Linked DNA regions of Desulfocurvus vexinensis DSM 17965. The main gene of each other region encodes a partner of the protein of the gene in region 2 in a complex. Links are inferred from orthologs where the notes say so. Each region holds a gene or a part of one and is shown on either strand. Other genes may lie near its edges.

What was found.
Region 1: the proteins of groL (region 2) and metK are in contact, whole or in part, in a cryo-EM structure (PDB 8P4O), measured with the Escherichia coli proteins. The link is inferred for Desulfocurvus vexinensis DSM 17965 from one-to-one orthologs.

The regions. Positions count from the first base shown.
Region 1 is NZ_JAEX01000013.1:33,418-39,881, reverse strand. Bases 1,858-4,645 are described here. They hold metK (methionine adenosyltransferase), read right to left. Parts: upstream 3,944-4,645; coding sequence 2,771-3,943; downstream 1,858-2,770. Other genes in these bases: panC (pantoate--beta-alanine ligase), read right to left, coding at 4,035-4,645; G495_RS0110120 (hypothetical protein), read left to right, coding at 2,136-2,690; G495_RS0110125 (TonB-dependent receptor), read left to right, coding at 1,858-1,964. Also shown: more of G495_RS0110125, read left to right, coding at 1-1,857; more of panC, read right to left, coding at 4,646-4,883; G495_RS0110105 (hypothetical protein), read right to left, coding at 5,206-5,985; tRNA pseudouridine(38-40) synthase TruA, read right to left, coding at 6,022-6,464. UniProt on the Escherichia coli protein: Catalyzes the formation of S-adenosylmethionine (AdoMet) from methionine and ATP.
Region 2 is NZ_JAEX01000018.1:49,203-55,875, reverse strand. Bases 1,736-4,732 are described here. They hold groL (chaperonin GroEL), read right to left. Parts: upstream 4,055-4,732; coding sequence 2,417-4,054; downstream 1,736-2,416. Other genes in these bases: G495_RS0111820 (phosphate/phosphite/phosphonate ABC transporter substrate-binding protein), read left to right, coding at 4,677-4,732; groES (co-chaperone GroES), read right to left, coding at 4,104-4,394; G495_RS0111835 (rubrerythrin family protein), read left to right, coding at 1,736-2,157. Also shown: G495_RS18925 (cyclic nucleotide-binding domain-containing protein), read right to left, coding at 1-1,419; more of G495_RS0111835, read left to right, coding at 1,663-1,735; more of G495_RS0111820, read left to right, coding at 4,733-5,669; G495_RS0111815 (ATP-binding protein), read left to right, coding at 5,666-6,673.

The DNA.
Region 1 (6,464 bases), on a different replicon or contig from region 2:
ACGTGGAAAGCGCCGACGGCTTCGGCCTGAGCCCCGAGCAGAACACCATCCGCACGCGCGGAGTGCGCGGCTACCTGGGGTCGCTGTCCGTGGAGGGCGTGCCCAACTGGGGCGGCAACCCCATCGGCCCGCGCGAATACCTCTACGACACCAACAACTTCGAGGGCGTGACCATCTACAAGGGCGCCGTGCCCGCCGACATCGGCACCGGCATGGGCGCGCGCGGCGGGGCCATCGAGCTGCGGCCCAAATGGCCCAAGGCCGAGCCCGGCCTGGAGTTCGAGCAGGGCCTGGGCTCCAGCGCCTACAGCCGCAGCTTCCTGCGCCTGGACAGCGGCGAGGTCACCGACTCCGGCACGGCGCTGTCCGGGTCGGTCTCCTACACCGAGGCCGACAAGTGGAAGGGCCCGGGCGAGGTCGGCCCGCGCACCAACGTGAACCTGATGCTCCGCCAGCCCACTGTGAACGACGACGACATCAAGATTTTCTTCAACTCCAACTACATCGAAAGCGATATGTACCGCGCCCTGAGCCACGCGGAAACCGAATCGCTCTCCGAAAACCACGACAAGGATTTCAACGAGGAACTGACAGGGACCAATGCCCAGGACATCTACTACTACAAATACAACCGTGGCACGTACAACAACAACGATGTCATGAGCATCATCACCGCCAGCGTGGACGACACCCTCGGCTTCACATTCAAACCATTCTACTCCAAGGAGGACTCCACGGTCTACGCGGGCAACTCGTCCAACAACCGCGTGCAGCAGCGCAACCGCTACATCGAGCGCTTCGGCGCCGCGGCGGAGATGGAAAAGCGTTTCGGCGAGCTGACCACCGTGCTCGGCTACATGTACGAAGCCGTGGACATGCGCATCATCACCAAGAACTACATCCCCAGCACCGGACAGTTCGCGGGCTACGGCATCTACACCCGCAACCTGGACAAGGGGCACATGCACAGCCCCTTCCTCAAGATCGGCGGCGAGCACGACCGCTTCAAGTGGCAGGCCGGGCTGAAGTATTTCTACTACCGCGACCCCGCCACCCACGGCTACACCTCCAAGACAGGGGCGCCCAGCACCCTGGTCCGCCAGGCCGACCTGGACCGCGCCACCAAGGAATACGACGCCCTGCTGCCGAGCGTCGCCCTGTCCTACGCCATAAACGACGCGGTGGAGCCCTTCGCCAGCTACGGCCGCAGCCAGATCCGCCCCTACTCCTACGTGCCGCTCATCAACACCTACAGCAGCAACCGCGCGGCCTTCCAGGCGGCGGGCGTGACCCTGGACGACCTGTTCAACACCCGCGACATGGAGACCACCGACACCGTGGAGGTCGGCGTACGCCTGAGCCTCGGCAGGGCCGAGATCACCCCCTCGGTGTACTACACCAAGAGCGAGAACCTGCTGGTCACCGTCCATGACCCGCGCATCGGCGTCGCGGGCGTGAACTACCAGCAGAACGTGGGCGCGGCCACGGGCTACGGCGCCGAGGTCGAGGCCAACGTCCACCTGACCGAGAACTTCACCTGGTTCCTGAGCCCCTCGTACTCGGTGCTGACCTACGACGACGACCTGACCTTCGCGGGCAACACCCTGGACAGCAAGGGCAGGCAGGTGGTGGACACCCCGCTGTGGATGGCCAAGACCGGCTTCATCTTCCGCCACGGCGGCTTCGAGATCTCGCCCATGCTGCGCCTGCTGGGCGAGCGCTACGGCGACCTGGAGCACAAGGAGAAGGTGGACGGCTACGGCGTGGTGGACCTCTGCGCCTCCTACACCTTCACGGACCTGGACTGGGCCAAGCGCGTGCGCCTGAGCCTGGACCTCTACAACCTGCTGGATTCCGAATACATCTCGGCCATCAACACCGGCGACGACACCCGCGCCGGGAGCAGCACCTACATGGTCGGCGCCCCGTTCACTGCGCTGCTGCGCTTGGCCGTGGAGCTGTAGCCCGCCGTCACCCCGGGCCCACGCCCACACCCACACCCCGCCCCCTCCGGCCCTGGCCGGAGGGGGCTCGCTTCTGCGCCACGGGGCAAGAACCCCGCCCGCAGGCGCGATTCTTGCTCCCCACCCCGCAGGGGGAATTTTTTTCACTGTATCCGGCCAGCAGGAGGAAGCATGCGCATCGACGACAGCACCCAGGGCCCCTGGGCGGCGGCGGCAGCGCCCGCCATCCGGGAGCAGACCCCTCAGGACGCCACCAACGAAGACACGGCGGCAGCCAGCGCCTGGACCGGCGACGACGCCTTCCGCGCACCGCGCGCCGCCGCGCGTCTGGCCGAGGCCGCCTCCGCGACCACCCTGGCCGCCACGGTGGACCCGGCCCCGGTGGGCGGGGCAAGCTGGCTCGCCGAGCGCGGCGCGGCGCTCTTCGGGCAGGGCCGCCCGATGCTGGGCATGAAGGACGGCCTGCCCATCGTGGGCGAGACTGAGCAGGAGCACGCCCAGGGCGTGGCCTACCTCACGGAGCAGCTCGCCCGGCGCGGGCAGGACACCGCGAACCTGGAGTTCATCACCGTGCGCGTCCCGGTGTTCGACGGCGCCACGGGCCCCAAGGTGGGCTGGTTCGAAGGCACGGCGGTCCTGCTGGACGCCAGCAGCCTCAAGGCCGTCGGCCCGGCGGACCTGCCGGAGAACATCGCCAGCGCCCTGCGCACCCTGGCCCGGAACTGAGCCCCCGGCGCAGGACGCAAAAAAAGGGGACCGCCCGCGGGCGGTCCCCTTTTTCTTTGCCTCGATGCCGCAGCTCGGCGCTAGCCCTTGCAGTTGGCCTTGAGGGTTTCGGCCATGTCGGTGGCCTCCCAGGTGAACTCGGGGCGCTCGCGGCCGAAGTGGCCGTAGCACGCCGTGGCCTTGTAGATGGGGCGGCGCAGGTTGAGCTTCTTCTCGATGTAGTAGGGGCGCAGGTCGAAGGTCTGCTGCACGGCGTCGGTCAGGGCCTCGTCGCTGACCTCGCTGGTGCCCAGGCTGGACACGAGCACCGACACCGGCTCGGCCACGCCGATGACGTAGGCGATCTGGACCTGGCACTTGGGGGCCAGCCCGGCGGCGACCACGTTCTTGGCGATGTAGCGGCCCATGTAGGCGCCGGAGCGGTCCACCTTGGACGGGTCCTTGCCGGAGAAGGCGCCGCCGCCGTGGGCGCCCATGCCGCCGTAGGTGTCCTGGATGATTTTGCGCCCGGTCAGGCCGCAGTCGCCCATGGGGCCGCCGATGACGAAGCGCCCGGTGGTGTTGATGAAGATGCGGGTCTTCTTGCGGTCCACGAACTCGCCGGGCAGGGTCTTGAAGATGACCTCCTCGCGGATGGCGTCCACCAGGTCCTGGTAGGCGATGTTCTCGTCGTGCTGGGCGGCGATGACCACGGTGTCGATGAACTTGGGCTGGCCGTCCTCGTAGGTGAAGCTGACCTCGGTCTTGCCGTCGGGGCGCAGGAAGTCGAGGATGCCCTCCTTGCGCACGTAGGTCAGGCGGCGCGAGAGCTTGTGGGCCCAGAAGATGGGCGCGGGCATGAGGGTCGGGGTCTCGTCGCTGGCGTAGCCGAACATCATGCCCTGGTCGCCCGCGCCCTGCTCCTCGGGGGCCTTGCGGTCCACGCCCTGGGCGATGTCCGGCGACTGCTTGTCGATGGTGGACATCACGGCGCAGGTGTCGGCGTCAAAGCCCATGACCGAGCTGGTGTAGCCGATCTCGCGGATGGTCTCGCGCACGATGGCGGGCAGGTCGGCGTAGCCCTTGGTGGTGATCTCGCCGGCGATCATGGCCAGCCCGGTGGTGACCAGGGTCTCGCAGGCCACGCGGGACTCGGGGTCCTGCGCCAGCAGCGCGTCGAGCACGGCGTCGGAGATCTGGTCGGCGACCTTGTCGGGGTGCCCCTCGGTCACGGATTCGGACGTGAAATGGAAACGGCCTTTGTTGCTGATCATGTGGTGCTCCTCCTGAAATGGTTCCCCGTCGGCACGGCCTTGCGGGGATGTTCTGCTTCGCGGCGCGGGCACGGCCCGGGCCGGATGGGGGTTACGGTTGCAAAAGCTCGTTGTCGATGAGCCGGGCGCGGCCCAGGCGCACGGCCACGGCGGCCAGGGCCGCCCCCGCCAGGGTCGCCACGGGCTGCACGGTCTCGGGGTCCACGATCTCGATGTAGTCCACCTCGCCAGCGGGAACATGCGCGGCGTAGTGCGCGGCGATGGCGGCCTTGAGGGTGGCTGCGTCGCGCTGCCCGGCCCGGGCCAGGGCCGCAGCGGCCAGCAGCCCGGCGTGCAGCCCCGGGGCCTGGGCCCGCTCGGCGGGGCCGAGGTAGACGTTGCGCGAACTCAGCGCCAGCCCGTCGGCCTCGCGCACGATGGGCCGGCCCTCGATGCGGCAGGGCAGGTGCAGGTCGCGCACCATGCGCCGCAGAAGCGCCAGCTGCTGCCAGTCCTTCTGGCCGAACACGGCCACGTCCGGCTGGGCCAGGTTGAGCAGCATGGTCACCACCGTGGCCACACCCCGGAAATGCACCGGGCGGCTGGCCCCGCACAGGTGCTGCGCCAGGGGCGGCACCTCCACCCAGGTGCAGTGGTCCGGGGCGTAGAGCGCGCCCGGCTCGGGCATGAAGAGCACGTCGGCCCCGCAGGCCTCGGCCAGGGCCGCGTCGCCCTCGGGGTTGCGCGGGTAGGCGTCCAGGTCCTCGCCGGGGCCGAACTGGGTCGGGTTGACGAACACGCTGACGCACACGCGTCCGGCATTGGCCGCAGCCCAGCGGATGAGGCTGGCGTGACCCTCGTGCAGAAAGCCCATGGTCGGCACCAGGGCCGTGACCTGCCCGCGCGCACGCGCGGCCAGGGCCTGCTGCTGGAACTGCTGCGGATCGCGAACGATATCCATGACGCCGTGAATCCTCCCGGGCCGTGGCCCACAAAAAAGCCCCTCCGCGCAAGGGGGAGGGGCTGATGCGTTACGCGTCACTCTCATGGTCCCTTGCGGGTCTGGCGTTAGCACCTTGCTCTCCGGTGACGGAGCAGGTTGCCGGGCGGTCAACGGGCCAGATCCCTCGCGCCTCTCTGCATGATATGTCAGGTGCGGGGGCCGGGGCTCCCGCGTGAACAGCACGTGTATCCGAAAGCCGCGCCGGGCGCAAGCACTTTGTGAAAACTGGCCGAAGCTCCGGGAAACGTTGTCAATCTTGGCCAGCTTTGCCGCCCCGCCTTCAGGCCGAGCCGCGCAGCAGCCCCGGGCCCAGCTCCGGGAGCGCCGGGCTCCCGGCGGCCTCGGCGCGGCGCGGGCCGTCGCCTTGCCGCGGCTCCGCCACCAGCGGCGCGGCCTCCACCACGTCCAGCAACGTGGAGCGCTCCATGTTGGCCACCTCGCGGCCCACGGGCGGGCCGACGTCCGCCAGCCCGGCGGCATTGGCCAGCCGCGTGTCCAGCCCCGGGGCGCGGATGGCTTCGGCCTGGGCGAGCAGCGCCGGGGCCAGCCCGTCCGGCGCCGCGCCCAGGGCGGCGTCCACGCCCCCGGGGTCGGCGGCCAGGGCCTCCAGGAAGGCCGGCCGGTCCAGGGTCCAGGCGCCGTCTGCGCCCTGGCGGGCGATGCCCAGGCTGTCCAGCTCCGCCGCGCGGTCGGCCAGGGGCGCCCCGGCGCGCGCCGCCAGCCCGGGTTCGAGCAGGTCCGCGTGGTCGGTCAGGAAGGAGTCCAGGTCGCTTGCGGCCTCCAGCAGGGTGCGCACCCCGGCGGCGCGCTCCAGGCCCGGGGCCCCCGCGCCGTCGCGCACCGTCTGGGCCGCGCGCTCCAGGGCCGTCAGGCGCAGGTCCAGCCCGGCCTGGACCAGGGAGCCCAGGCGGTCCATCCGGGCCCGGCGCTCGGCGCCCCGGTAGCGCCAGAGCACGCGCTCGCGAAAAGCGTCGGGCTCCAGGGCCAGGGCCGTCAGGTCCGTGGCCCGGCTGGTGGCCGAGGGCGTTTCCGCGAGGCCCTTGAATGCGATGCCGGTCATGGTCCGCCGCCAGTGCTTGCGCCGGGGGCGCGTTGCTCAGGGCAGGGGCGGGTCGTAGTGCACGCGGGTCAGGCACAGGCCCCGGGCCGGGGCCGTGGCAAAGGCCACGGCGCGCTCGCGCCCGGCGACGATGCGCTCCACGTCCCCGGGGGCGAAGCGCCCCCGGCCCACGGCCACCAGCAGCCCCATCATGTTGCGCACCATCTGCTTGAGGAAGCCGTCGGCGCAAAAGCGCCAGTCCGTCTCGCCGGGAAAGACCCCCGGCCCGCGGACCACGGCAAGCACGGTGCGCACGGTGCTGTTGACGGGCGTGCCCGTGTTCTGGAAGCACCGGAAGTCGCGGGTGCCGGTCATGTGCCGCGCGGCGGCGTCCATGGCCGCCTCGTCCAGGGGCCCCGTAGCCCACGCGAAGTTCCGCCTCTGTGGAATATGGTATCGGCCTTCGGGCCACAAACTGTAGGTGTAGGTCTTGGCCTGGG
Region 2 (6,673 bases):
GTGGGTGAAGCGGGTGCGCGTCTCGCCCAGCCAGCGCCACAGCAGCGACAGGCCCAGCCCGGCCAGGATGCCCGCCGGGACGAAGCGCGGCAGCAGCGGCAGCCAGCGGTCGGCCAGCACCAGGGCCAGGGCGCACACCGCCGTGCCTGTGAGCCCCGCCAGCATGCCCGAGGCCCCGGCCAGGCGGTTGCCCAGGCTGCGGTCCAGCGACAGGGTGCCCGGCAGGCCGCCGCCCAGGGCGCACAGCATGTTGCCCACCCCCAGCACGCGGAATTCGCCGTCCAGGTCCACGGGCTTGCCGGTGACGACCTCCATCTCCGAGATGCGGATCATGGCCGAGCCCGCCACCAGCCCGCCCAGGGCCAGCACGTAGCCCGCGCAGTCGGCGATGACCATCCAGTCGATGCTGTCCAGGAAGCCCGCGTCCTGGACATGGGCCCAGGGCGCCCGGGCGGCCAGGGGGCCGAACAGCCAGCCCAGCTCCCGGGCCTGCTCCAGCCCGATGCCCTGCCAGTGCAGGTAGCCGTGGCAGGCGCCCACGGCCAGGGCCAGCAGCGCCGCCACGGCATAGGCGTTGCGGACCCAGCGCAGGACCACGAACAGCGCGACCCCCAGCCCGATGGCCGGAGCCCAGCGCAGGCACAATTCGGCATCGAAATAGCGGGCCATGATGTCGCCCAGGCACACGCTGCGCCCCAGGGCCACCCCGAAGGCCTGGACCACCAGCATGAAGCCCACCGCCGCCAGCACGCCGCCCAGGGCCTGGATGGGCACGTAGCGCACATGGTCGCTGCTGCGCGACAGGCCCGCCGCCAGCAGCAGGGCGCCCGTGAACAGGCCGCACACGGCCAGGGCCGCCAGGGTGGTGGCCAGTACCGCCTCGGCGGGCGCGCCCGTCATGCGCTCCTGCACGAAGCCCGCGAGCAGGAAAAGCACCACGCCGGTCATGGTTTCCGGCCCGGCGGCGGCAAAGGCGATGCGGCTGCGCAGGGCCACCGCCAGGCCCAGCACCGTGGCGCCCAAAAGGGCCATGGTCACCGCGTGGGGAAAGTGCTCCAGCAGCGCGCCCTGGGAAGAAACCAGCGTGGCCACGGCCAGGGCGAAGAGCACGCCCAGGACCCCGGCCACCAGCCCGCCCGCCAGGTTGCCCAGCGCCCCGCCCTCGATGAACCGGGGCCGCAGCTCCGCCTCCATGGCGCGGGACAGCTCGGCCTCGCTGATGGCCTTGCCCCCGGTGCGCCCCGCCGCCTGGGGCCGGGCCGCGGGCTCGGCTTCGATCACATCGTCCAGGTGCAGGTCGCCCGCGTCGGCCGCCACCAGCGAGCTCTCGCCACACCTGGGGCAGCGGACCCTGCGGTCCGCGTATTTGTCCGGGAGCTTCCTGTCCAGCCCGCAGGACGGGCACTTGAAAACAGCCACTGCTCTTCCCCTGAAGGCCTGAGTTTCGTATCCTGTACACGCCTTGCCCGGCCGATGGCAACCGCCCTGGCTGTTTCATCGGTTGTTTCAGGGATTTGAATAGGCCCGGACCCGTTTGCGGGGCCTGGCGGGCCCCGGGGGGAATTTCCTCGCATTTGGCCCTTGACTCCCCCTGGAAATGCTGTACATTCCTTCCTGTCAGTAAATATTCCTAATAACAATTAGTACCCGCAAGGAGCGACCATGAGCAAGACCGAGAAGAACCTGATGGAGGCCTTTGCCGGCGAATCCCAGGCCAACCGCAAATACCTGGCCTTCGCCGAGAAGGCCGACAAGGAAGGCCACCCCCAGGCCGCGCGCCTGTTCCGCGCCGCCGCCGCCGCCGAGACCGTGCACGCCCACGCCCACCTGCGGGCCCTGGGCGCCATCCGCACCACCGCCGAGAACCTCAAGGCCGCCATCGAGGGCGAGACCCACGAGTTCAAGGAGATGTACCCGCCCATGATCGAGGACGCCAAGGCCGAAGGCCACAAGGCCGCCCTGCGCTCCTTCGAGTTCGCCAACGTGGTCGAGGCCGTGCACGCCAAGCTCTACCGCAAGGCCCTGGACACCCTGGACAACCCCGAGCCCGCCGAATACTACGTCTGCTCCGTGTGCGGCCACACCGTCGAGCACGAAGCCCCGGACGCCTGCCCCGTGTGCAAGGCCGCCAAGAAGGCCTTCTTCAAGGTGGACTAGGCGTTCCGGCTTCCGCTTTGCCTGGAAACGGGGCTGTCTTCGCTGGCGAAGGCAGCCCCATTTTTCGGCCCGGGAAGGCCCCCGGGGCGCTCCGCCGGGGCCTGCTCCGGCCCCGTGCGCCCGCCCCGGGGGCCCTTCGCCGCGCGGCCCGGACGGCGCGGCGGGGAAAGCCCGCCGCAGCTCCCTCCCCCGCAGGCAAACAAAAAGGCCGACCCTTGCGGGTCGGCCTTTGATCATCCGGGGTAAGGCGCGCGGGGGCCTAGTACATGCCGCCCATGCCGCCCATGCCGCCGGGCATGGCCGGGGCAGCGGGCTTGTCTTCGGGCTTCTCGGCGATGGCGCACTCGGTGGTCAGCAGCAGGCCGGACACGGAGGCCGCGTTCTGCAGGGCGGTGCGGGTGACCTTCTTGGGGTCGATGACACCGGCCTTGATCAGGTCTTCGTATTCGCCGGTGGCGGCGTTGAAGCCGAAGCCGTCCTTGCCGCCGCGCACCTTCTCCACCACCACGGAGCCTTCCATGCCCGCGTTGTTGGCGATCATGCGCAGGGGCTCTTCGATGGCGCGGGCGATGATGTTCACGCCGGCCAGCTCGTCGTCGTCGGCGGGCTTGATCTTGGAGAGCACCTTGGCGCAGCGCACCAGGGCGACGCCGCCGCCGGGCACGATGCCCTCTTCCACGGCGGCGCGGGTGGCGTTGAGGGCGTCCTCGACGCGGGCCTTCTTCTCCTTCATCTCGGTCTCGGTGGCCGCGCCGACGTTGATCACCGCCACGCCGCCCACGATCTTGGCCAGGCGCTCCTGGAGCTTCTCGCGGTCGTAGTCGGAGGTGGTCTCGTCGATCTGGGCGCGCAGCTGCTTCACGCGGGCCTTGATGTCCTCGCTCTTGCCGGCGCCGTCAACGATGGTGGTGTTCTCCTTGTCGATGACCACGCGCTTGGCGGTGCCCAGGTCGGCCACGGTCATGTTCTCCAGCTTGATGCCCAGGTCCTCGGAAACGACCTGGCCGCCGGTGAGGATGGCGATGTCCTTGAGCATCTCCTTGCGGCGCTCGCCAAAGCCCGGGGCCTTGACGGCGGAGACCTGGAGCGTGCCGCGCAGCTTGTTGACCACCAGGGTGGCCAGGGCCTCGCCGTCCACGTCCTCGGCGATGATCACCAGCGGGCGGGACATCTTGGCGGTCTGCTCCAGCACGGGCAGCAGGTCCTTCATGTTGGAGACCTTCTTCTCGTGGATGAGGATCAGCGGCTCCTCCATCTCGCAGGTCATCTTCTCGGGATCGGTGACGAAATAGGGGGAGAGGTAGCCGCGGTCGAACTGCATGCCCTCGACCACGTCCAGGGTGGTGTCCAGGCCCTTGGCCTCCTCCACCGTGATGACGCCTTCCTTGCCGACCTTGTTCATGGCCTCGGCGATGATGTTGCCGATGGTGGCGTCGTTGTTGGCGGAGATGGTGCCGACCTGGGCGATCTCTTTCTGGTCGCGGGTGGGCTTGGCGATCTTGGAGAGCTCTTCGGCCAGGGCCAGCACGGCCTTGTCGATGCCGCGCTTCACGGCCATGGGGTTGCGCCCGGCGGCGGCGAGCTTCACGCCCTCGGTGAAGATGGACTGGGCCAGGATGGTGGCCGTGGTGGTGCCGTCACCGGCCACGTCGGAGGTCTTGGAGGCCACTTCCTTGACCATCTGGGCGCCCATGTTCTCGAACTTGTCGGCCAGCTCGATCTCCTTGGCCACGGTCACGCCGTCCTTGGTGATGATCGGGGAGCCGAAGGACTTCTCGATGACCACGTTGCGGCCCTTGGGGCCCAGGGTGACCTTGACGGCGTTGGCCAGCTTGTCAACGCCCTTCTTCAGTTTCTCGCGCGCCTTGGCGTCGAAAAGGATCTCTTTAGCGGACATGTCGTTTCTCCTTGTTCATGCAAAGTGGGAAAAATCGGGAACGGGCGGGTTACTTCTCGATGATAGCCAGGATGTCATCCTCGCGCATGACGAGGTGCTCCACGCCGTCGATCTTGACCTCGGTTCCGGCGTACTTGTTGAACAGCACGAAGTCGCCAGCCTTGACGGACATGGGAATGGCCTTGCCCGCGTCGTCGCGCTTGCCGGGCCCGGCGGCCACGATCTGGCCCTTGATGGGCTTTTCCTTGGCGGTGTCGGGGATGATGATGCCCCCGGCGGTGACTTCTTCGCTCTCCAGACGCTTGACCAGGACGCGGTCGTTCAACGGTTTCAGTTTCATGACTATCCTCCGAATGATTTTAAGGAGTGGCTGGTTGCGGCTTTGGCACTCCCGGGTTGCGAGTGCCAGCCCATGGCACCTGATCGCCCGCGACCGGAAAGGCTCATGCCAACCGGCGACGGGCTTCGGGGAGAGTGATAAGACACCTAGGGCGGGTGTCAACACCCGGGGGCGCATTTTTCTGCGCACCCGCCCGGGGCCGCGCCCGGAGGCCACGCACCGCGAGCCACGGGCGACGGACCGCCCTCCGTTTTGGGGTACCAATTGCCGGATTTTCGGGATATGAGTTCCCGCATGCCCTCCTCGCCGCTGTACAGGACGCTCTTGCGCAAGCTGCCCCACGACCTGCCGGGCCTCGTGCTGGTGGTGCTGCTGGCGCTGCTGCTGGCCGTGCCCCTGTCCAGCTGCAACGACAACGAGCCCGTGCGCCAGGTGGACCTGACCAAACGCGAGCCCATCACCTTCCACCAGCGCCAGGAGGAGCTCACCTACGCCTACGCGCCCCAGTACTCCCACGCCACCTCCTACCAGCGCCACCACCTGCTGGTGGAGTACCTGGCCGAGGCCACGGGGCTCAGGATGCGCCAGGTCTTCCCCGACACCTTCGGCGAGCACATGAACATGGTCGATCAGGGGCTCATCGACATCTCCTTCTCCAACCCCTTCATCTACATTAAGATGGCCGAGCGCCAGGGCGCCTGGGCTTTCGCCCGCGTGGTGGAGCCCGAGGGCCGCAACTTCCGCGGCCAGATCATCACCCGCGCCGACAACCCGCGCATCAAGACCCTCCAGGACGTGCGCGGCGAGCGCTGGCTGGCCGTGGACCCCTCCAGCGCCGGCGGCTATCTCTACCCCCTGGGCCATTTCATTGAAAACGGCATCCACAAGGAAGACTTCACCGAGATCGCCTTCGCCCCCGGCCCCGGCGGCAAGCAGGAAAAGGTCGTGCTGGGCGTGTATTCCGGCAAGTACGGCGTGGGTTCCATCCGCGAGGGCACCCTGGCCATCGTGGCCAACACCATCGACGTGTCGCAGATCCGCGTGCTGGACGTGTCGCGCTGGTATCCGGGCTGGGTCTACGCCGCGCGCAAGGGCCTGGACCCCGAAATCGTGCGCAAGATCCGCGACGCCATGATCGCCCTGGACATCAGCAGGCCCACCCACAGGCCGATCCTGGAAAACGCCGGGCTCACGGCCATCATTCCCTCGCAGGACGCGGACTTCGACCCCGTGCGCCGCCTGGCCGAGATGGTCGGGGAGGAACTGCTGCGGTGACCCGCACCCCCCGCTTCCTCGACCGCCTGAAGTTCCAGGACAAGATCAACCTGGGCACCGCGCTCATCGTCATCTTCTTCGGCGTGCTGGTGTCCATCGGCGTGTCGCGCGTCAGCGTGAACGCCATCATCGAGGAGAACCGCGACCGGGGCACCAGCATGGCCAGAAACCTGGCCCTGCGCGCCCTGGACCCCATGCTCGGCCAGGACTTCCTGCGCCTGAAGACCCTGGTGGACGAGGTGGCCGGGCTCTCGCCCTACATCACCTACGCCTTCGTGCAGGACCGCCAGGGCGACGTGGTGGTCCACTCCTTCAAGACCGACTTCCCCGTGGACCTGCGCGAGGCCAACGCCGCCAGGGGGCGCGACGTGCACGTGCAGCTGCTCGACGCCGGATCCATGCGCATCTACGACTTCGCGGCCCCGGTGATCATCGGCACCGACAGCTTCGGCACCGTGCGCCTGGGCATCAGCCAGGTGCGCGTGCAGAGCGCCAAAAGCCAGATCATGGTCACCATCTTCGGCATCACCGCCGCCGTGGCCGTGGCGGCCATCCTGCTCTCCACCCTGTTTGCCCGGGGCATAACCCGCCGCCTGGACATCCTGCGCGAGAGCGCCGAGGAGGTGGTGCGCGGCAACCTCGACGTGCAGACCGCCCCGCCCCTGTCGCGCGACTGCTGGGAGGTCATGAACTGCACCAACCAGGACTGCCCGGCCTACCGCGACGACCGCCACCGCTGCTGGTACCTGGCGGGCACCCTGTGCCCGCACTGCGCCGATGTGGCCCTGCCCGAAAAGCTGCGCACCTGCCGCTCGTGCAAGGTCTTCCTCGAGAACCAGGGCGACGAGATCCAGGCCCTGGCCGAGACCTTCGACATCATGGCCCTGACGCTCAACGCCTACATCGACGAGCTCAAGCAGACCCACAGCGACCTGGAGCGCCAGCGCCAGCTCATGCAGACCATCCTCGACGTGACCCCCGACCTGGTCTCGCTGCAGGACGAC